4 regions of the Paenibacillus sp. FSL K6-2524 genome follow, and region 4 is predicted to be linked to each of the others. Evidence: riboswitches for the same ligand, from Rfam matches in the RefSeq annotation. Region 4 holds a riboswitch; each other region holds the start of a gene.

Region 1 (5,518 bases), 5.0 Mb from region 4:
GGAGTTCTACTTGTTGCAACGGATTCAGGACGAGGTACACCGGTTTGCTATTTCATTTCACCGTGAGCAACGTGCCAAGTCGATGGTTACCTCACGTCTGGATGCTATTTCTGGCGTTGGTGAGAAACGTCGCAAACTTTTGCTGAAGCATTTTGGCTCACTTAAAAAAATAAAAGAGGCCTCAGTCGAAGACTTTCGGCCCCTGTCGATCGGCGAGAAGCTCGCCAATCAAATTATTAATGCCCTTCAGGATGAGGAGTCGTAATCAACGGCTCCTCTCTTTTTTTGTATCAAAGGAGTTCTTCGTTCCTTTCCCGGTGGGTTGAATAGATAAATCACATAAGCAACGATAGCAGGAAGAATAATATAGAACAATCCTGCCACCAAGTTAATCGATCCTCCCATAAAGATGAGGCTAAGTGCCATTAAGATACTATCAAATATTACGTGTGAGAAGACAGCCGCGATGAAGCCATAACGCAGGAAGATGAAGCTGAATAATAATCCGATAACTCCTAATTCAATAGGACGTGTTATGACAGGATAGATTGGATATAATGTATGTCCGAAAGCCCAGATCATGGTTGTAATGAGACTGGCAACGAATGTGTTACGAACGATCTTTTTGAGCATGGGAATTCCAAACAGACGATATACAGCTTCTTCACCAATACCGGCAACCCAAGCGAGTAAAGGAAATAATAACGGATATAACAGATTGTAAGGTGATTGTGTAGCGTCTGACGTTGACCAGAAATGAATGGTTTTATCCAAGATAACGAATATGATGGACTGTAGACCAAGTAGAATAAAGGCCCAAGCGTAACCATCAGCCATAGAGCTCAGGACATGACGCCCATATCCGGGTTCCTTAGAACGTGCCCACAGATTAAGGCCATTCTTCTTTAATAGACCATCCCCTCCAACAAGTGAGAAGTAGACGGAGGCAGCCATAGTCAAGGTCAGTATACCTTGTACTAGGAATCCGATGATTAGGAATATCGGGTCCACGCCTTCTTTTTGCAGATAGGGAAGCATATTTATTGCACCTATTATAGAGAGTATAAAGTAAAGACTGGATAGAAATATCCCACGCTTAAAAGAAGAATGGGGCCGAGTCTTGGCGCTGAATACGATGGCTAGAATACCAAGTACTAAAGTAAATAAAGCATACCCTCCAAACGTGAGCCAGTATGCTAATCTCGTCTGAGCATCCACGTAGTCGATGTGAGACTCAGGAGTGCTGAAATAGGTCTCCATTGAAGAGACTGCTCCAAACTCGAAGCGGATATCGATGAATCCTTTAGATTTCCCTATTTCGTTGTCTTGAAGTTGATATTGAATCCCGATCTCCTCTTCCCCAGAAGCTAGGATCAATTTATCTTTAGTGAATCCAAATGATTTCAGGTAAGGGGTCGCCAATGCATCTTTTTCTTCCAGACTTAAATTACCTTCTCTAGCTTTGGCCATTAAGGTAGTTGTTGATGATTCGGAGCTTAGTTCAAGCATCAAATCTTTAGTTGAATTGCTAGCGGAAGCAATTTTCTCGAAACCAACGACTTGCCCTGTTGTCATATGCACATCTACTGTTACCGCAGAGTGGATTTCATCAGGATTTTCAAAACGAACGCGGAACAATTCCAAAGGGAACTGTTTATCATAAGTTTTCAGATACGATTCCATTAATTTTTCCTTGGATAAATAACCATAGACCTCTGAATAGGTCTCATATGTAACTAAGGTTTCATTTAAGTTTCCTGAAATACCGAGAGTTGATTCCATAAAGTTTACAGCAGATTGCTTTGCTTCGTCTTTCGAAATGATATTTTTCGTTTGCTCGACTTGAAGTGACTCTGAGACAGTGGTAGGGAGAACTTGTAAGAGTACAAAAATAACGAGTCCTAGTGAGGCCAATATCCAAAGTGTACTCGTTTTTAGTTTGCGTCCGAATGGTTTAACAGCAGCATTCATTATAAAACCCCTTTAAAATGAAATTTTATTCAAATTTAGATCAATTCGCTTCATATTCGTCTCAGTAAAGATAACACAGGGTGAAAACATTCGCCATAAGTGAGAACGAAATGTTGAAAAGCCGCAATAACATCGGTAAGGCTTAGCAAAGCTGGGAGAAGGGATGACGTGGAACAGCGTTTCGCCTCTTTTAGGTTTTTTTCAATGTTTTTCATGGAAATGAAGCTTTGTGATAGGGAAGAATAAAGATTATAATCCATTTGACTGAAATGAATGTAAATAAATGAAAATAATATTTGGCCAAATTTCCATGTGAAAATGGGGGAACCAATCTGTAGGGGTGAATTTTACTTCGAATCTTGGATTGAATTATTTCCAGTGATGAAGTGAATAGGGCAACTGTGCATGCCCGAATCCGTCAGCTAACCTCGTAGGCCTTTGCAGCAGGAGCCCAACCACCGCAAGGCATTGGATTTCCAGTGTCTTTTTTTATTGTTCTTTTTATTAACGTGATGAGGTGAACATGTGTTGTCTAAATGGTTTAAACTTTCCCCGCCGCGGATATTGGTGTTCGGATTTGCCGCGATAATTATGGTCGGAGCGCTATTATTGATGCTCCCAATTGCGAGTACAACAGGTGAAACACTCCCCTTTGTTGATGCACTCTTTACGGCAACTTCGGCTACATGTGTAACGGGATTGATCGTGGTTGATACGGGAACCCATTTCACTACCTTTGGCCAGGTCGTAATTATGCTCCTGATTCAGGTCGGGGGCTTAGGTTTTATGACTATGGCAACCTTATTCACTTTTGCACTCAAGCGAAAAATTTCATTGAAAGATCGATTGGTACTCCAGGAAGCAATGAATCAAAACTCAATGGAGGGTATTGTTCGTCTAATCCGTAAAGTATTGATGTATTCGTTAGTGATTGAGTCTTGTGCGGCGTTAGTCTATACGATTCGTTGGGCCTTCGATATGCCTTGGGGTCGAGCTATTTACTTTGGTATCTTTCATGCGGTTGCAATGTTTAATAATGCTGGCTTTGATCTATTTGGTGGGTATCAGAGTTTAACGATGTATGTAGGGGATCCTATCGTCAATTTCGTCACGATGTTCTTAATCGTCGCCGGTGGTATTGGCTTTATCGTGATGTCCGATTTAATCGACTTCCGTCGCCGCCGTAGATTATCGCTTCATTCTAAGGTGGTATTAACGATGACAACTACACTTATCCTAATTGGTGCGCTTGTGATCTTTATATTTGAATTTACAAACCCTAAGACGCTTGAACCCCTGAGCTGGGGTGTAAAGATATGGAGCGCATTCTTCCAGTCCGTCACACCACGTACGGCGGGAGCAAATACACTGGACATTGCTGCGTTACGACAAGCAACACAGTTCTTTATGATCATTCTGATGTTCATCGGTGCGTCACCTGGTTCCACAGGGGGCGGGATAAAGACGACAACGTTCACTATACTTGTTGGTGCTGTCCTTTCAATGATCCGTGGACGGGAAGACCTGGTATTGTTTAAGTACCGTCTGGCACAAGAACGAATATTCAAGGCTGTGACGATCACGATGTTGTCGTTATTTCTCGTCATTGTTGTCTCCATGATATTATCCACTACTGAGGATGTTAGTTTTTTGAGTATACTATTCGAGGCAACATCCGCATTTGGTACAGTAGGGCTATCGATGGGGATTACAGGTAAACTGACGCTCATTGGTAAAATTATAATTAGCTTCACCATGTTTGCTGGAAGGCTTGGGCCTTTAACGTTAGCTTATGCACTGGGACCAAAAAAGGGTAAAGAACTTTATCGCTATCCAGAAGGTAAAATGATTATTGGATAAGGGGATTGACGAAAAAAATGAAAAAGCAGCAGTTTGTAGTGATTGGACTTGGACGGTTTGGTTCTAGCCTCGCATTGGAATTGATGGATCTCGGGTACGAGGTTCTCGGGATTGATCATAACGAAGAAATAGTTAATGAACTCAGTAATCGTCTTACGCATGCCGTAGTGGCAGATACCACGGAAGAAGAGGTACTTAAGTCGTTAGGAGTTCGCAATTTTGATTGTGGCATCGTGGCCATGGGTAGTGATATTCAGCGGAGTATCCTAACCGCGATCTTATTGAAGGATTTAGGAATCAAAACCGTAGTTGCTAAGGCCATCTCTGTTTTACATGGACGGGCACTTGAGCGACTCGGAGTGGATCGTGTGATTTTTCCAGAACGTGATATGGGGATTCGGGTTGCTCACCAGCTTGTGAATCCGAATTTACTGGATTTTATTGAATTATCCAAAGAATACAGTATTGTCGAAATGATAGTTCCAGCTTGTCTTGAAAGTAAGAGTATTGGCGAGCTTAATCCACGCGTTCGGTTTGGATGCAGTATCGTAGCTATTCATAAAAAAAGCGGAATTATCGTAGCTCCGACCGCTATGGACCAATTGATTACGGGCGACATTATGGTAATTATAGGATCTAATAAAAATATTGAGGACTTTAAAGCTGTCATTAATGAAGATTAGTTATGATCCTATGGTTGGAGTGTGACTGAAATGGAATCGGCTGTAGGTAAAATAATTTCGGATGATATTATGCTGCTGCTATTTGTTATTTGCGTTGGGATGTTTGCAGGAAAGCTGGCTTCCTGGCTGAAGCTGCCGGATGTTGCAATATTTATTGCTGTGGGTATGCTACTCGGTCCAGGATTGAAATTAATCCACGAGCCGAGTGGCTCCCTGGTTAATCAGATGATTCTAACGGTTGGTTCGGTGTTTATATTGTTTGACGGAGGCCGCAGTTTGAAACTCAGTGAGCTGCGAAAAGTATGGATTACACTATCACTGCTTAGCGTGCCGGGTGTATTGATTACTATGGCGGTGGTTGGTACGAGTGTTCATTATTTGTTTGGTGTAGACTGGGTCTTTGCATTCCTGGCAGCAGCGGTTATTGCCTCTACAGATCCTGCATCGATTATTCCTGTTTTTAAACAGGTCAAAATTAAGGAAAGAGTTCGTGAGACGGTTGAGAGTGAATCGGCATTTAACGACGCTACGGGGTCCATCCTAACTTTCTCTTTGCTTGCAGTGGTTGTTGGAGGCGGGGCATTAAATTTTGGCGCGATGTCCTGGGATTTTGTAAAAACGGCTTTTGGTGGTATTTTAATAGGCATCGTCGTTTCAGCACTTTTTACATATTTAAGCGGGCATGTGCGTCACGGTATACTGCAGGAGTATGCGCCGATAGTAATGATCATTTGCGCTTTATCTTCGTATTGGCTTGGGGATTTCCTGCATGTCAGCGGATTTATGGCTGCGTTTGTTGCTGGTATCATTTGGGGCAATGCCGAAACGTTCCATTTATCATTAAAGCCCCAAGAGCTTGAAATTAATTCCTTTGCGGAGAATACTACGGTTATGATGCGTATGCTGATCTTTGTGCTACTTGGCAGTCAGGTAAATTTTGTTATTCTAGGACAGTACTTCTGGCAAAGTCTTGCCGCTGTGTTGATATTAATGTTCGTAGCTCG
Region 2 (5,518 bases), 3.9 Mb from region 4:
CGGGCCGATGGCAATTTGCCCAGTTTGCCCCTCAAGTGTAGCGACCTCCAGTGTCGACTTCAGCGTCTGTGGTACCTGTAATCCTACCAACACTAGGGTAACCAGTAACGCTAAAGGAATGAATACACGGATATGTGCTTTGACAAAATCCTCGAAGAAGTTTCCCACCGACTTTTGCCCGGTTATCCCTCTGACAAAAGCAACAGCAACCGAGAAACCACTAGCCGCCGAGGTGAACATCATCATCGTAATGACCGCCATTTGCGAGAAATAGGAAATCCCCGTTTCACCGCTATAATGCTGTAGATTCGTATTCGTCATGAAGCTGATTACTGTATTAAAAGAAAGCGTCTGCTCCATGCCCCCGATTCCATTCGGGTTTAGCGGTAATTCCCGCTGCAATCTAAGAAAAATATAACTGAAAGCTACCAATACGATATTGGTCAAAATAAAACTCATCGCATATTTTTTCCAAGACATTCGATCCCGTTTTTTCAATCCAATCAAGGAATAGATGCCCTTTTCAATACGCGAAAACCATTTATCCGTACGATTCGGCTCATTGGAAAATACATGAAATAAATAAGTGCCCATCGGCTTAACCAGTAACAGCAGGATTCCGATTACAACAACGATTTGTAAAATGCCCATGAATGACTGACCCTCCTATAATTAGGCTTATATTGCCTAAAACTTCTACAATATTTAGAGTTACGTTATTATGAAATTAAAATTTTTCCGGATAAATCAAGGCATACACTAAATATAGGAACAATAAAAAGGTAATCGAGATAATCAGAATCACAATTCATTCCTCCCCGTATCTTCAATTACACGTTCGCACCAAGTCGTAAATCCATAAAACAAACCGTATATAACTGCTAATGCAACCACCATATACAGATCCATCATGGTTCATCACACTCCTTTCATTATTCTAATAGGGCGGATTTGTCTGCCAGAAAGGCCACATCACCGCTGTGAGAATAAATTACATATTTCGCCCCAAGCCCCTTATACACTAATCGCGGATTTATAGAAGTTGTGATTACAAAAATGGGTTTTCTCGTCCATGAGCGGCACATCTGAATGTAACGACAACATAACGTAAGGCTGCTCTCAAACAGATATACTCTTCCTACCGGGAACGGCGGGAGATTCCACGTATTCGGATGACTCGTATCTGCCAAAATACAATGCTCGATTCCCAATTCTTCTAGCCGACTTTTGCCCATTTGACTGTTGGTTATCCCTGCTACCTTAATGCCTTTGAATTTCAATAATTTTATGAAATTTTCTCCGGCCTTTGTTGGTGCCCATACAACTACATATTCTTCTTTCGCCATCTCTATCTTTCCCTTTCTCAAGCACATAAGGAGGCAACGAAAATCTCCGAACGATCCTTTGATCAGTCATCATTTTCGGACACAGTTCCCAATCACTGTGTCACGTCATTAGACGGTACCTGTAAATAATTTTCATAAAATGGCACAACAAAAAGCCACAGAGGAAATCCTCTGTGACTCAAAAGCCGTCACATTGCACTCATCCTCTCTCCATACGCTTACGAGGTTAGCTGTCGGATTCGGGCGGTGAGAGTCGCCCTACCTGTATCAATGCACTACTCATGCATCATTTACAGGATTCACCCCATAATCGGCTCCGACTCTCACATCGGATGCCCATTGTTGGTTCCCCCGCTTTCCTTAACGGAAATTAAGCGGATAAATATTCGATTGTTTTTTGAATTGTGTGATGGAAACAGGAGTAATCATACATTCAAGCTGATTTATTGTAAAATGCGATTGTTGCCAAAAAAATGCAAATTCGAAACTAAATACATATTGGAGAGCGCTTACTTGATATCTATACTCCTTATCTCTCTTATTTTCGTGAGTTTGCAATGATTATCGCGAAAATGGTAATGATTGTGATAAATTTAATACAGAATAGAAAATGGGGACTTTGACCACTCAAAAACCTATAAATCAAGAAACCGAGCCTGAGAGAGGTAGAGGCCTTGTAATAGGTCACATATATGCTTTTAGTCCATTTTTTCTCCGTTGTTGCCCGAATTTGGTTTAACCCTGACTTAAGAGATAACTTTTGACTTTTACAAAAGGATTCAAGCCATAGTATCATTCTGAGGAACACACGCTGAATTACCGCGTTCCGCGGGAAACGGGGGAACCATCAGGCCGATAAGGCCTACTGGGGTGAATCCGAAGGAGATGATTTGTAGTCTCATAAGGTAGGGCGACTCTCACCGCCCGAATCCGACAGCTAACCTCGTAAGCGCATAGAGAGAGACCCTTCATTCGCCACGCATTTGCGTCAGGTTTATTTGTCCCTGTAATCGCAAACCGCAGCAGAGGTCCTACTCTGTCTGCGGTTTTTTTGATGCCTACAATGAAAGAGTTGCAAAGGGATGAGTCACTTTGAATGGAAAAAAGGTTTATTATTTGGGGATACATCAAAACATGCTTGAACCCGTAAGTCTAAGCTACTTATGCTTCGGGGCGCTATGGTATGAGGATAATAATCAGCGATATATTGTGGGTTACGGATTTGGTGAGAACAAAATAGAGGTGCTTCGCCAGTTTAGTAACCATTCATCTTGTGAGAAATGCATGGATCCAAACATTGTACGCGAGGTGTATAGAAGCATTCGGGATAAGCAGCAGAAACAGGATTGGTCTACACGACTCAGATTTCCACTCTCCAATGTCTTTAGAGCACCTTGGAAGGATGTTGCCTCCGGTTGGTATATCGTAAGATCTCGCAAGATCTTTCCTTTACATCTATCTGCTATTCATAAAAAGAGATACCGGATATGGCTGGAGCATACTGCTGTCTGTGAGAGTGAATCCGAACTGTTCGCTTTTATAGAAAAGGTTAAATTCACCCATCATGTGGATCTTAAACTTATGGAATCCTCAGGAGGAACGCTAAATGAATCAGAATAAACTTTCGCAAATAGAACTCTTTGCTTTTGATTCTCCCCCATTTCTTCTGAGTGGGACAAGACAATCAGAACGATGCTGGCATGTTGTCCTTAAGCTTTCTTGTGGTAAAAAATGTGGCTTTGCTGAATGTATCCTTTCTGCGGATGATACAGCAGTGGATTTAATTAGATGGGGTTCCTTCCTAATGAATATCCGGAATAGTACACTTGAAGAAGCGTTGGAGATTGTTCGTCATAAAGACTCTGATTGGGCGAAAAATCAGTTTGAATTGGTTCAGACTGCCTTACTGAAACTTGCTCAAGTCAAATATGTACAGCACAGAATTGCTGTGGGTGCAGAATTATGGGAGTACCGCAATCATTCAATTTTATTAAAGCATTGCCGAAGGTCTTAATCCCGAAGCAGCCTCACTTTGATCTAAATACAACAAATTTAATCGATAAATCTACGGCCTACTTCTCGATTTTATAAATTTATCACAATTTATCTTTAGAGAGGACTTTTACAATGAACAAGTCTCCCTTACTACGAAAACTCCATAGCAACAATAAGATGTATGCAAAATACGTACACAAGTACGCGAATTCAATATACTCCCTTAGTTATGTGATGTTGGAAGAATCCTTTGCAGCGGAAGAAGTAACAACGTGTACCTTTTTAGAGCTCTACGAGCCCTTTTCTCAAGCGGATTGGAATCCTCGTCAGTTCTCTTTGCAAGCTTATCAATTTTGTATACGTCAATGCTCTGAAGGACTGACGAGCGATCCCCTACGATCTACTGAGGCTCTTAACGAGAGAGTCCTGAAGTTTCTATGGTACGGGATGAAGCTCCCCTTAGCCGATATTCAATGCATACTTGGACAAAGTGTTCCTATACTGAAAGCGCAGCTCAGAAAAGAACGTGAACAAGCTAACAAAAAGGGGCATCCCAGTAACCATTCACATGGTTTGTGGAACACCCCTATTTTAAAAATATAAGTGGATGAATTCTTTACACAAGCACTCCATCCTGTAAGTGCAACACACGGTCACACCACTCTAACATTCGCTCGTCATGCGTAACCATGACAGCTGATTTACCTTCTGATTTCACTTCATCAGCTATCATTTGCACCACTTGTCTACCTCGCTTGAAATCCAAGCTGGCTGTTGGCTCATCTGCGAACAGAATCGCAGGATTGTTCATCCATGCCCGAGCTATAGCTACCCGTTGTTTCTCCCCTCCAGATAACTTCTCGGGATAAAAATTACGACGTTCCCATATATCCAGACGTTTCAATAAACGCTCGGAACGGTCTTTCGCTTCCTTGGAATTCATCCCAGTAAGCCTTGCCACATATAACAACTGTTCTTGTACTTTTAAATAAGGCAGTAGATTCGCGCTTTGAAACATAAACCCAATTTTATGCAAGCGTATTGAAGTAAGCTCCTGCTTACTTTTTCCAGTCAGAGACTCTCCGTCCAGAATGATCTCTCCACTCGTTGGAGATAACAGCGCACCCGCCGTTGACAAGAACGTACTCTTACCAGAACCAGAAGGACCAAGAACAGCTACAAACTCTCCTTCATTAACTTCGAGGTTTAAACGGTTAAGGATTGAGATCGTTGAATCTCCGTCACCAAAGGTCTTTGTAACTTGCTTCATTATCAATTTTGAACTCATGCTCCAACCCTCCCAATAGCTTCCAATGCATCTACTTTAGCAACCTGAGTTACTGAAATAAGTGATCCTAACAAGGACGTGACCACAAACAGACCACTTGTTAATAAAGCGGTAGACAGATTCATCTGGAACGGCATGGATTCAGGAAGGATTGACATTAATCCCCATGTCAACAACAGACTCACACTAAGACTTACAACAGATAAGATTAAAACCTGTCCTACCACACTTCTTGCGAGATATGCTGTCTTCGTTCCCATGGCTTTCAATATCCCAAATTGACTGGTCTTTTGAATCGTTAGGACATAGAAGAAGACTGCTAGAACGAATGCACCAATAACATATAAAAAGGATATCATCAGCAAGAGTGATTTTTGCTCTTCCGCATAACCTGGAATATTAGAAACAGCTTCTTTTTGTGTCATCACTTCCAAGTTGTCCACTTTCCCCGATAACGCCGTTGCTTGATCAGAAGTGACATCTAGTGCAATAGCATTAAACAGGGATGATTTCAATATCTCAGGGTCCTGAGACATCAGCCCTTTCATGGTTTGCCAGTCATGAATATTCATAAAAATAACCGGAGTATGGCTATAGGACTGATTTTTGACAATTCCCGTAACCGTCAGAGTCATTCCCGTCGATTGATCTTTAATGGTGCTACCAATCTTCAATCCTGCATCAGCTAACTTAGAATCCACCAAGACATTCCCATTGTCATCATTGGTGACAGCTTCACCTTCCACAACTTTAGGTGAGAGTGCTCCTGCCATATCTACTGCAAAAAAGGTAACATCCGATTTCGTATCCAGTCCTTCAACTGTAACTGCACTCATTTGCATTGCAATTGGAGTTGCGTTCTCTTCTCCTACAATCGAGCGGACTTTGT
Region 3 (5,518 bases), 370 kb from region 4:
AGCCCGGTATCTTGAGAAACCATACGCCACTAGTGCGGATGAGAAGACCGTTCCTACAACTGACAATCCGGCGACAATAATACTATTCTTATAAAGGATACCGAATTTAATTTCATCATTAGTAAACAGTGTCTTGAAATTGTCCCAAGCAAATGTTTCAGGAATAATAGTCGGTGGAAATTGCAGCATTTCTTTTGATGTTTTCAATGCGGTAGATATCATGAATATCACTGGAAACAACATCGTACAGGTGAGGAGAATCAATAAAACAAATGCAACTATTTCGCCAACAGTCATTTTTCTCTTCCGGTCACCTTTTACTTTTGTAGGATCAATAATAATATTCGGAGTTTTATCAATCACGGTATCACTCATTAATCCCGTCCCCCCTCGTAGTAAACGAATCGATTCGAAGATTTCATAATGATCACGGTTACAATCAGAATTGCAACCAACAATAACCACGCCATCGCAGCAGCATACCCGAGACGGAAATCTTTGAATGCGCTCACATATACGTTGAAGACGTAGAATCGTGTTGAGTAGTTCGGACCACCCTGAGTCATAACGTAAGCTTGCGTAAATACTTGGAATGATTCAATTACTGCCATAATCAATTGGAATAAAAATACGGGAGAAATCATCGGGAACGTTACGCTCCAAAATGACCGCCATTTTCCTGCTCCATCCAACTTTGCAGCTTCAAGCAAACTAGCTGGAACGCCCTGCAAACCGGCCAAGAATATAATCATCCCAGCGCCTACGCCCCAGAACGTCATAATAATTAGGCCCCACATTGCAAACTTTTCGTCTAAGAACCAAGCAGGTCCCTTAACACCGAATAAGGAAAGAATGTAGTTGAAGATACCCGCTTCCGGATTAAAAATCCAGAACCACAAAAGTGACATCGAAACGCCGGATACCATACTCGGAAAATACATCGCTGTGCGGAAAAAGCCACGGGCAGGTATCTTCATATTAATGAGCATCGCGAAAATTAAGGATAGAAATAGACCGAGTGGAACACTAATAAAGGTATACTTCAGCGTGACGAGAATCGACTTGTAGAATAACTCGTCTTGGAATAGCTCTCTGAAATTGTCCAAGCCGATAAACCTAGGACTACTAATAATGTCGTAATCCGTAAAGCTATAATACAGTGATGCTAAAATTGGATATAACGCAAAGACTAAAAATCCGATTAACCACGGCAAGATGAATAGGTAGAAATAAAAATTCTCGCGCTTGGACTCAGATAATTTCATCCTTACAATCCCTCCCCTTTTTTATTTTGCTTTACCAAGATGTTGTTCATAAAGTTAAAGGGCTTTAACTTTATATGTTATGAGCTTATAATAATCATATTCATGATGTTTGACAATACCTTTTTAAAAATAAACTGAGTTTTTCGATTAAATAATAAATTAAAGCGCTTTATCGATGTCATGTATTCTAATTATCGTCTAACAATATAGATCCAATAATACTAAATACGATGATTTAAATATCTTTTTGATGAACTCAACATAATTACATTACATATAACGTTATATTTTTATTAAAACCCAACCTAATTTCATTATCATTGTCTTAATCCATTCTTTTATGTTATGTTATATAACACAATAGTCTTCATCTTTGTTCAATACTCCTTTTTAATACGATTCCGCCTTTTCCTACACAAAAACTGCACTATTTTATAAAAATAGAAGGTGTAAATAATCACAAAATATATGCTTTTAAGTTTAAACGGTTAAACTTACACTTTGTGCAAGCATCCTTTTTTGCATAATAATAAGACATAACCACACACCCTGCGACACCATATTGCGTTCATGAAATGATTATTAATTATACAAATAAAAAAGGAGCCTTCAGGTATACTACAAAAGTAGCAACCTAGAAGACTCCAGATATAAAGCTTATCCCATTTGGCATTATGCTTGAATTCTGTTTATTTATGAAGAGTGCCGTGGCACCCCTGAGGATTCTCTCACAATTAACTTCGGATCAAGTTCCACAGTCGCATTTCGTTTGGACGGATCCTTGATTAAATTCAGCAGGATATTTACGCCCTGCCTCCCGATCTTTTTGAATGGTACACGAATCGTCGTCAATGATGGATGAAACTCATCGGCATATACTTGGTCATCAAATCCAACAATCGATACATCTTGGGGAATTCGGATTCCCTCATTCTTAAATGCATCCATTACACCAATCGCCATAAAATCATCTGCTGCGAAAACCGCAGTAGGTAACGTGCCCGATTCAATCCAACGCCTCGCGACATTGTAACCTGAGGGAATATTGAAATTCCCTTGTTCAATACCAAATGGCTTCAGTCCTGCCTCTTCGAGCGCAAACAAATACCCTTTCTCCCGATCCTCGCTACTTGTGACTAGGCTAGGTCCACTTACGTGAGCAATCTCAGTATGCCCAAGATCGATCAGATGCTTTGTCGCATCATAGCCACCTTTGAAATTGTTTATAATAACTGAAGGGGCCGAAGGAGTACGCTGCTGATTATCCAGGATGACAAAAGGGATTTTTCTCTTCTTAAGTTCCATTATATACATGTCCGGATCTGTTGGAGACAACAAGATCACTCCATCTACCCGATCTTCCTGAAATAAGGAACGGTGGAATGTGTCTTCATGCTGTGAAATAGAAAGCGCCAAGAAATAATCATGCTCCGCTAAGTAATCGTTAATCTCCGTAATTACAGCATCAAGAACAGTATCATGTAATGTGTTCAACATTAGCCCGATAATACCGGTTTTGCCACTTGCCAGGCTTCGAGCAGATGCATTCGGGCGGTAATCCAGGTCTTTCATCGCCTGTAATACTCGTTCCCTATTCTTCGGCCGTACAGATGTCGCATTATTCAATACCCTGGATACCGTAACGACCGACAGACCCGACTTTTTGGCAACATCGAAAATGCTCACTTTCATTAGAAACCGCTCCCGTTTTAACACAATTTACATTAACATACCACATTTTGCGCCACATTTCACATATAACATAGGTATTTACATAGGATTATTATTTATTGTTTTAAAGTGGCTCAAAACGTTAACTTTGTCGTCATTTTTAACACAAAAAAAGCCCGCAGGTATACCTGCAGGCTTCCATTCCAAAGTTATTATTATCCGATAAATTCTTGTACCCACACACCATTATAGTACGCTACACCGATTGTAGTGTAATTAGCACTTAGAATGTTTTTACGGTGACCATCGCTATTCATCCATGCATTCATCACTTCTGCTGGTGTACGTTGCCCTTTGGCAATATTCTCACCAGCCGTACGATATTGAATACCTTGCGCGTTCATCAAATCAAACGGAGATCCAAGAGTCGGCGAATTATGGTCGAAATAATTGTTGTTATACATATCTTTCGCTTTCAGCATCGCGACATTAGTAAGTGCAGAATCGGATTTCAAAGGTTGAAGTCCTACCTTAGCACGTTCTTGGTTCACTAGATCAACCACTTGTGCAGCAAAATCATCCTTCACAGCTTGATCCCCATTATCCGTTCCTGTTCCAGGATTTGATGGTTCTGGTGCTGGTGTACTTGGTTTCACTGGAGTGCTTGGCACTACTGGAGTACTCGGTTCTACTGGAGTACTTGGTTTCACCGGATCACTAGTTTCCGGTTTGCTAGATTCCGGAGTACTAGATTCAGGCTTGCTATTGTCCGGTAATGTAACATCTGGTTGTGAGATAACAGGCTTAATATTAAGTCCTAGCTTATCCAAAAGCTCAGACCAGTTCTGAGTATTAAAATAAAAGCCGTAGCTTTCAATGTTTATCATATTAAAATTCGGAACCTGAGTAGCCACATCTTTCGGAGCAGCCATTGTCGGGCTTGCCGCTAGAACTGGTGCTAGAATAAGAGCTCCGGTGATAACCATATTTTTAAACTTGTACTTCATAAAATAAATCTCTCCCTTTGTAGCCTACGAGGTTAGCTGACGGGTTCGGGTCAAAGTGGATTCCCCTTGTCACATGCTTGCGACTTCACCCCAATAAATGGTTCCCCCGTGCCCGAATGGGCTTCGGCATGATTTTTGGTACGTCCAAATCGTAACATGGATCCCAACTCGAATCACTTCTAAATTAATGTTAATTGATACACATATACCCATAGTAAATATATGAAATCTAAAGAGATTCCCATACAAACTGCAACATTTCACGGGACCTCACCGTCTAGAATTATATAAACAAGCCTATTTGGCTTAAATTAACTTTCCAAGCACCTAGGTTGAATATCTACACAAATAATGGAGGTATGACAAATGAACAAAATGTATAAAGTAATAGCAACAGCATCTATTCTAACGATGGCAGCTATGCCAGTGGCAGCAAATGCACAAAGCATCCCAACCGCTGCACCAGCTCATTACGGACAAATTAGCCTTGGTAACATTCTGAGCCAACTCAAAGTGATTTCAGGTACTATGGGGCAAATTACTGACTTTACAAATGATAAAACCGGCAAGTTCATTACCGTAACAGGTCGTGGTGTTACACCATCCGATCAAAGCGAAATCGTTCTTTCCATCACTAAAGATACTAAAATTATAGATTCTAAAGGTAAACGCGTAGCTCTACAAACGATTATGGATGAGAAGAAAGCCGTTAAAGCATTTTACAGTCCTAGTATCACAAAAAGTATTCCAGCACGCGGAACCGCATTGACACTTATTGTTCAAGACCAAAGCTTCACTGGAATTGACGGTAAGGTAACCGAAGTGCAAGAAAACGGAATTGTTGTAACAGGTAAAGACATCTATAACTCGAACGAGGACACGATGGTATTACACTTTGCCAACAAAGCTGTAATTATTGATCAAAATGGTAAAGCCATCAAAGCCGCTGATATCAAAGTTGGCATGAGTGTCAAAGCATTTTATGGACCTGCTGTAACTATGAGCATTCCAGCTCAATCCACAACCAACTATGTCGTGGTGAATACAGAAGTAGAAGAGTCCGTTCAAGAGGAGGTTGCCGGTACGAACGGTATTATTACAAATGTAGAGGATCACAGAATCACTTTGATCGGAAGCGCAATGAAACAAGGCGGAACCGATTATGTCATGCTTTCCGTTGATGAGAAAACTCAAATCGTTGACGAAGAAGGTAATACATTAACTAAAGATGCATTGAAAGCTGATGTTCGTGTTGATGCTTACTATGGTCCAGTGATGGCACTTAGCTTCCCAGGCCAAACACATGCTGACAAAATCGTCGTTAAGGCAGAAGCAACCAACAAAATTGAGGGTACAATCTCTGCAACAGACGATGTAGCAAAAGACCAAGTATATGTAAATGTAGGTTCTGACAACTCTCGTCAAAACGATGTCATTTTGAATATCTCGGAAGATACTAAAGTGATCTCTATACTTGGTGGTCAAGTAGAATTGAAAGCAGGTATGAAAATTGTTGCCTACCACTCATCCATGATGACTAGATCATTGCCAGGTATCACGAATGCTGAAATTGTA
Region 4 (5,518 bases):
TCTACATCGAGCGCTTTCATTTGTTCCCAAGGTAGCCAACTATAGACATCATAAGGGGAATCGTAACGCCATGTGCTTATTTCCGCTCCGTGACTATCTTCCATAGCGGCTATCTGAAACTGGGGAATAGGTTTATCCATTTTTATGCCTCCTTGGACCGTAGGAATGCCGCATTTTGCGTTCTCCAGCAGAGTCAGTTTACCCTCACTGTAACGGGATTTTATATCATTGTAAAGACTCTAATGTTTGAGATGTTTGAAATGTGAAGTGAAGGGGTAATTCTCATTATAAGGAAATTAGTAAAAGGCGGAAACCTTTTAATTAAAAATTTCGTTATAAAGAAGAGAGATTGAACCAATATTGATTATCCGGCATATATTGCTGAGTATCCGTGTTGTTGAATAGAATACGAAAAACCACAATAGATTCCGGCAAGAATCAATTGTGGCGATAAAGTTTATCTTACATTACTTATGTTTGTGTTTGTTTTATGAAAGAAATCAAGATTCAGCGGCATAGACAGAGTAACTGTATTGGCTCAAAATACGCTTAGCTCCAACATAACGAGCTTTATAGTAGCTATTGCTTAGTTTATCAATACTGATTCCCTTCGAGGATGAAGAGTGTGCAAACTTTCCATCACCGATGTAAATACCGACATGAGATACTCCTTTTCCTAACGTGTTGAAGAAAACGAGATCCCCTTCTTTTAGTTGACTCTTAGATACGGCTTTACCTTGCTGGTATTGGGCTGTAGAAACACGAGCAAGATCCACACCCATCTTCTTAAAGACATACCTAGTGAATCCGGAACAATCAAATCCGCTTGTGCTAACTCCCCCAAATTTGTAGGGTGTACCGTATACCGAACTAACTACAGTTTCTAATGGTGTTTTGCTTGAGGTATCGGCGAAGACACTTCCTGTTCCCATAGTAAACAAAATAGCTAAACTAGTTACCGCTGCTGTCAAAGTCTTTCTCAAGATGTCAAATCCCTTCCAATGCCTGCGAGGTTAGCTTAAGGATTCGGTTGAAGGTCCCCTATGATCCCTCTGAAGCGAGATCAATTCACCCATACTGGATCCCCCGTTTCCCCGGTGCCGGGAATTCGGCTGTTCAATGATGTGCACCTGAAAGTAGTCGTAGTCGTAGTCGTAGTTACTGTTACAAGACAGATTACAAAGTTGTTACTATTTACTTTGATTAGTGTATCAAAGTGAGCAAACTTTTACAAGTTCAACACCCTATTTGGTCGATATTCCCATAATGATGTCTCCCATCCGTTTATAATTCCCGTTAACGTGGTAATAATTCCTGTGGGCAATAAAAAAACCCGCAGGGAGGATTCCGAATGGAACCTCTGCGGGTTTTGCTTGTTACTATTATTCTACATCATCATGATCTGGTGAATCTGTAGCTACTTCTTCAAACTTATCTGTACTGAGTATACGTTTAGCTCCAACATAGCGTTTAACATAATAATCATCACTTAGCTTGCTGATAACTACTCCTTTAGAAGAAGAAGCGTGAGCAAACTTTCCGTCTCCAACAAATACGCCTACATGAGATACGCCTTTGCCACTAGTGTTAAAGAACACCAAGTCGCCAGCTTTCAACTCATCTTTTTCTACAGCAGTTCCCATCTTATATTGGGATCCTGATTGATGAGGCAACTCGATATCGAGTTTGCTAAATACGAACATAGTGAATCCGGAACAATCAAATCCTGATGTTGTAGTTCCACCCGAAACATATTTAGTACCTAGGCCCTTGTCAATAGCACTGTCCAACTTGGAATCTGCGAAAGCGCTACCAGTTCCTAAAGTAAATAAGAGGGCACAACCTACTGCTACTGCGGTTAGCTTTTTTCTCAAAACAGGTCAAGCTCCTTCCAATGCCTACGAGGTTAGCTTAAGGATTCGGTTGAAGGTCCCCTATGATCCCTCTGAAGCGAGATCAATTCACCCAAAATGGTTCCCCCGTTCCCCGGTCAGGGAATTCGGCTATGATATAACACCCGAGAATACATATTCTACATCGAGAGTAGAATTCCTGCTAAAGATGACAAAAATAATTACAAAGTTGTTACTGGAATTGTACTGCTGTTATTGTAGCAGGGGTAGGTATCTTTTGGCAATAGTTAAATAGCGAGAATTACAGAGTGAATAGAGAACAAGACCTCCGTAAAGATACGGGGGTCTTAGAGTTACAAGGGAATAGGGAAGTTAGTAGAGAGAAAATAAAATTAACTTTTTTGTGACTTTGTTTCCCAGAGCTGATATTGAGACGTTACTTGCCAAACTTTAAATATGCTTCGGAATAATGGATGTAATTGTTGCAGAATAAGTGCGATTAAACCTGTCCAGAACCATGAGATGGTACCGAACAACATGAACACCGTAAAACTGAATATCCCTAGCAGTAGTGAAATGCCTATCCCTGGTAACAGATATCTTATACACGTCAGTAAGGCACCCCAGGTACCCATTTTAAATAGATATCCAAACTGGGCGAACAGGAGGCATTGCCTTAGGATCCAGATGTAACAAACCCATCCAAGCGCATAGCCCCCTATGGTTAATATAGTGGGAAGATCGCTTCCTGTTTGCAGTAAACTAGGCCAGAGATGATTCAATTTAGGTACAATCCAAAATGCTGGGACTAAAATAAGAATGAGTTCTAGAAGATAAAAGAGAAAAAGCGGCTTCCCGAACACTTGCATTCCTCTAAAGAGTGGCAAACCGGATTTTCGTGATTCCTGGGGCATTAATCCATACAAGATGCCGGCTTGAATTAGAGGAGCCAGTACCAAACGAATGGCTACCATGCTGACCAAAATCCAGAAGTACATTGCAATATCGGGGTTTTCCCGTAGTCCGATTTGACCCTCAACAAGAAACAGAATCCGGCTGAGGTCGCTAAGTGAAGGATCCGGATATCTTTGTAGCACCGAGGTGACAGCCGTATCAACTAGCCGGTACAGAAAGAAACCCCAGAGAAGTTGATATAGAAACAGAATAATGACGGAGGGAAACTGCTTCTTTAGATGCCCCCATCCACTGCGAACATAGGTCATAACCTTCTTCCCTCCTAAAAGTTTTGTGAGCGTAGCACCATAGAATAGACGTCGTACAAAACTTACGTCGTAAGCATGGATTTTGTGGGCGTAGCAACTTGAATAAGCATCGAGCAAAACTTACATCGTAAGCACAGCCTTAGTTTTATGAGCTAGGTATCACCATAGGAATGATCCAAGTAGGGACTCCAATAGTTTGACGATTCCTAGATTAGAGCGTGTGCGGAGCGTCTTATCGATGTCAGCGTTAAAGAAATTGTTAATATGCTTATTTTCCAATACCAGTGAATAGTCGGGATCAATCATAGCCCAAACTAGGGGTTCTTTATATTCCAGTTTCATCTGGATTTGGTTGTCTTCTCCGGTCCATACTTTGTGAGTCGTATGTCCATCCTTGAAGGTAAAGAGTAGCGGAACTTTGGGGGTTGTTGCCCCATTCCGGCTGATACTGACGGTTGATTCGTACAATGGACTCTTATCCTGACTGATAGGCTTCACGGTGATGCTATTGATGGAGTAATCAGCCATTTCACCGTCATATACATATTGTTTGAAATAAGGCTTCCAGGAGCGTCCTGTGACCTGCTCTACAATTTTTTGAAAATCAGTCGATGTGGGGTGCTTGAACCGATATTTGTGCGCATAGGTAGATAAAATCCGGTTCATGGTCTTGCTCCCGACCTGGTTCTCGATGTCGCGCAGAACTAGTTTGCCGCGGTAATAGACATTTTTGGCATAGTTATCACTTGAACCATACTTCCATGAGACCTGTGTTAGTGAGACAGGAGAGGAGATCATAGCGGCCTGAATAGGCAGGTTCGCAGTGATGCCGAATTCTTGTTCCATTAACTTGTCTTCTATATAAGAGGTGAAACCTTCATCTAACCAGGCCTCCTCGAATTCGTTGCTCGCTACCATACCGTAGAAATATTGATGTCCAATTTCATGGATGACAGTTCGCTCAAGTTCTTCGTAACCGGGAGAGTCACTGCTCGCTCCAAAAGAGGTTATAAGTGTTGGATACTCCATTCCACCAGCTCCATTGCCTTCGGCGGGCGGGACAACAATAGATAGGGTAGAATAAGGATATTGCCCATACCATTTACTGAAATTAGATAATGCCACTTTGGCTGCATAGAAGTAGCGTTCTTTTAAATCCTTGTGAGCTGGATCTAGATATAGTTTGATCCGGACACCCGGGACATCGGGAGAAGAAAAGGGTTCCTCTGCATAGACGAAGTTAGGTGAAGCCGACCATGCAAAGTCATGTACATCATCTGCATAATATTGCACCGTCTTACGGTCCCCATCTATTACTGCAGCTTTGGTCGGAAATCCGGTGGCGGCTACAGTGTAGTTGTTGGGTACATTAATCTTCACGTTATAAATGCCGAAGTCAGAATAAAATTCAGAATTTCCATGATATTGATGAAGATTCCAACCTTCTGTAGCTACACCACGCGTGCCTGCGGGTTCATAGACACTCAATTTCGGAAACCACTGCCCTGCCATCACAAAATCTCCGGCGGACCCCATCCGGGCAAATATTTTTGGGAGCTTGACGGTAAAATTGACCTTTAGCGTTATACTCTCTCCGCCCCGCACGGAGACGGGAAGCCGTACTTTGGCCAAGGTTTTGTCTTTTACATTCCCATCATCAGGTTGAACATACTGTACCCGGTGGAGTAAGGAGATACCGTCACTGGTTCGGATCTCGGTTAACTCCATGGAGCCCCAACCATCCTTTGGCATAGCGTCACCCCGTAGTTTGCCGCCTGATTCCTTCATAAATGTGGTTTCGGCTGAGGCGAACGCATTGGGGTATAGATGGAAATACAATTCGTTTACGGTTTTCTTACCGGGGTGGGTCCAGGTTAGTGTTTCCGATCCGGTGAGCGTTCCTTCCTTCTCATTCAGCGCCACATTGATGTGGTACTCCGAAACTCGCTGACTCAGCACTTCCGCTGTGGGCTGCTGAATACTTTCAATTGGTGTGGTAGAGGGTGCTTCTGTCAGACTTTGTACAGTCTGAGGCTTGCCCATTTCTGAAGCGAGTGAAGGCAGATTGTCCTGATCTGAGCGAAGGTTGAACAGCAGGGCTCCGCCGATGAGGCATAAGCTAAGAATAGAAATGCCAATGATAATAGTTCGTCTGGTCATGCAATGGATACCTCCTGTTGACAAGCATCTACAGCATGTATATGTTTGCATTTGGGAGATTATTAGCTAAAATAAAATTAATCTGTTTGGGGCGAAGGTACCCATACCAGGGAAACATATTGGCGGAAGCTTTTTTGTATTATAAATATAGGTTGTATCAGGAAAGTTGGAGGGGACTATGGATAACACGCAGAAACCAGGCAAGAAGATTTTTGCCTTAAATATTATTAGTAATGAAGAGAAAAGTAAGCATAAAGGCTTCGGTGCGGGTTCAATTGATTT

The links. A riboswitch is a leader RNA that binds a small molecule or an ion and turns the genes downstream of it on or off. The one in region 4 is predicted to bind cyclic di-AMP.
Region 1: another riboswitch for cyclic di-AMP. It lies ahead of NST85_RS23650 (TrkH family potassium uptake protein); the one in region 4 lies ahead of NST85_RS00565 (C40 family peptidase).
Region 2: another riboswitch for cyclic di-AMP. It lies ahead of NST85_RS18270 (hypothetical protein); the one in region 4 lies ahead of NST85_RS00565 (C40 family peptidase).
Region 3: another riboswitch for cyclic di-AMP. It lies ahead of NST85_RS02125 (CAP domain-containing protein); the one in region 4 lies ahead of NST85_RS00565 (C40 family peptidase).

Annotation. Positions count from the first base shown of each region.
Region 1 covers NZ_JBBOSP010000001.1:5,113,860-5,119,377, reverse strand. Annotated here, with positions in the region: gene uvrC (excinuclease ABC subunit UvrC) at 1-265, shown strand, start outside; gene NST85_RS23655 (CPBP family intramembrane glutamic endopeptidase) at 247-1,971, opposite strand; cyclic di-AMP (ydaO/yuaA leader) riboswitch at 2,260-2,423, shown strand; gene NST85_RS23650 (TrkH family potassium uptake protein) at 2,497-3,831, shown strand; gene NST85_RS23645 (potassium channel family protein) at 3,849-4,514, shown strand; gene NST85_RS23640 (cation:proton antiporter) at 4,545-5,518, shown strand, end outside.
Region 2 covers NZ_JBBOSP010000001.1:3,986,377-3,991,894, forward strand. Annotated here, with positions in the region: gene kdpA (potassium-transporting ATPase subunit KdpA) at 1-651, opposite strand, end outside; gene kdpF (K(+)-transporting ATPase subunit F) at 728-805, opposite strand; gene NST85_RS18265 (hypothetical protein) at 933-1,367, opposite strand; cyclic di-AMP (ydaO/yuaA leader) riboswitch at 1,546-1,733, opposite strand; cyclic di-AMP (ydaO/yuaA leader) riboswitch at 2,146-2,312, shown strand; gene NST85_RS18270 (hypothetical protein) at 2,439-2,966, shown strand; gene NST85_RS18275 (hypothetical protein) at 2,953-3,360, shown strand; gene NST85_RS18280 (hypothetical protein) at 3,576-3,944, shown strand; gene NST85_RS18285 (ABC transporter ATP-binding protein) at 3,958-4,629, opposite strand; gene NST85_RS18290 (ABC transporter permease) at 4,626-5,518, opposite strand, start outside.
Region 3 covers NZ_JBBOSP010000001.1:490,735-496,252, reverse strand. Annotated here, with positions in the region: gene NST85_RS02140 (carbohydrate ABC transporter permease) at 1-375, opposite strand, end outside; gene NST85_RS02135 (carbohydrate ABC transporter permease) at 375-1,265, opposite strand; gene NST85_RS02130 (LacI family DNA-binding transcriptional regulator) at 1,959-2,957, opposite strand; gene NST85_RS02125 (CAP domain-containing protein) at 3,152-3,943, opposite strand; cyclic di-AMP (ydaO/yuaA leader) riboswitch at 3,950-4,082, opposite strand; gene NST85_RS02120 (peptidase) at 4,310-5,518, shown strand, end outside.
Region 4 covers NZ_JBBOSP010000001.1:125,059-130,576, forward strand. Annotated here, with positions in the region: gene NST85_RS00555 (GNAT family N-acetyltransferase) at 1-140, opposite strand, end outside; gene NST85_RS00560 (C40 family peptidase) at 501-983, opposite strand; cyclic di-AMP (ydaO/yuaA leader) riboswitch at 988-1,124, opposite strand; gene NST85_RS00565 (C40 family peptidase) at 1,383-1,874, opposite strand; cyclic di-AMP (ydaO/yuaA leader) riboswitch at 1,881-2,015, opposite strand; gene NST85_RS00570 (hypothetical protein) at 2,246-3,076, opposite strand; gene NST85_RS00575 (M1 family metallopeptidase) at 3,236-5,236, opposite strand; gene NST85_RS00580 (YwhD family protein) at 5,415-5,518, shown strand, end outside.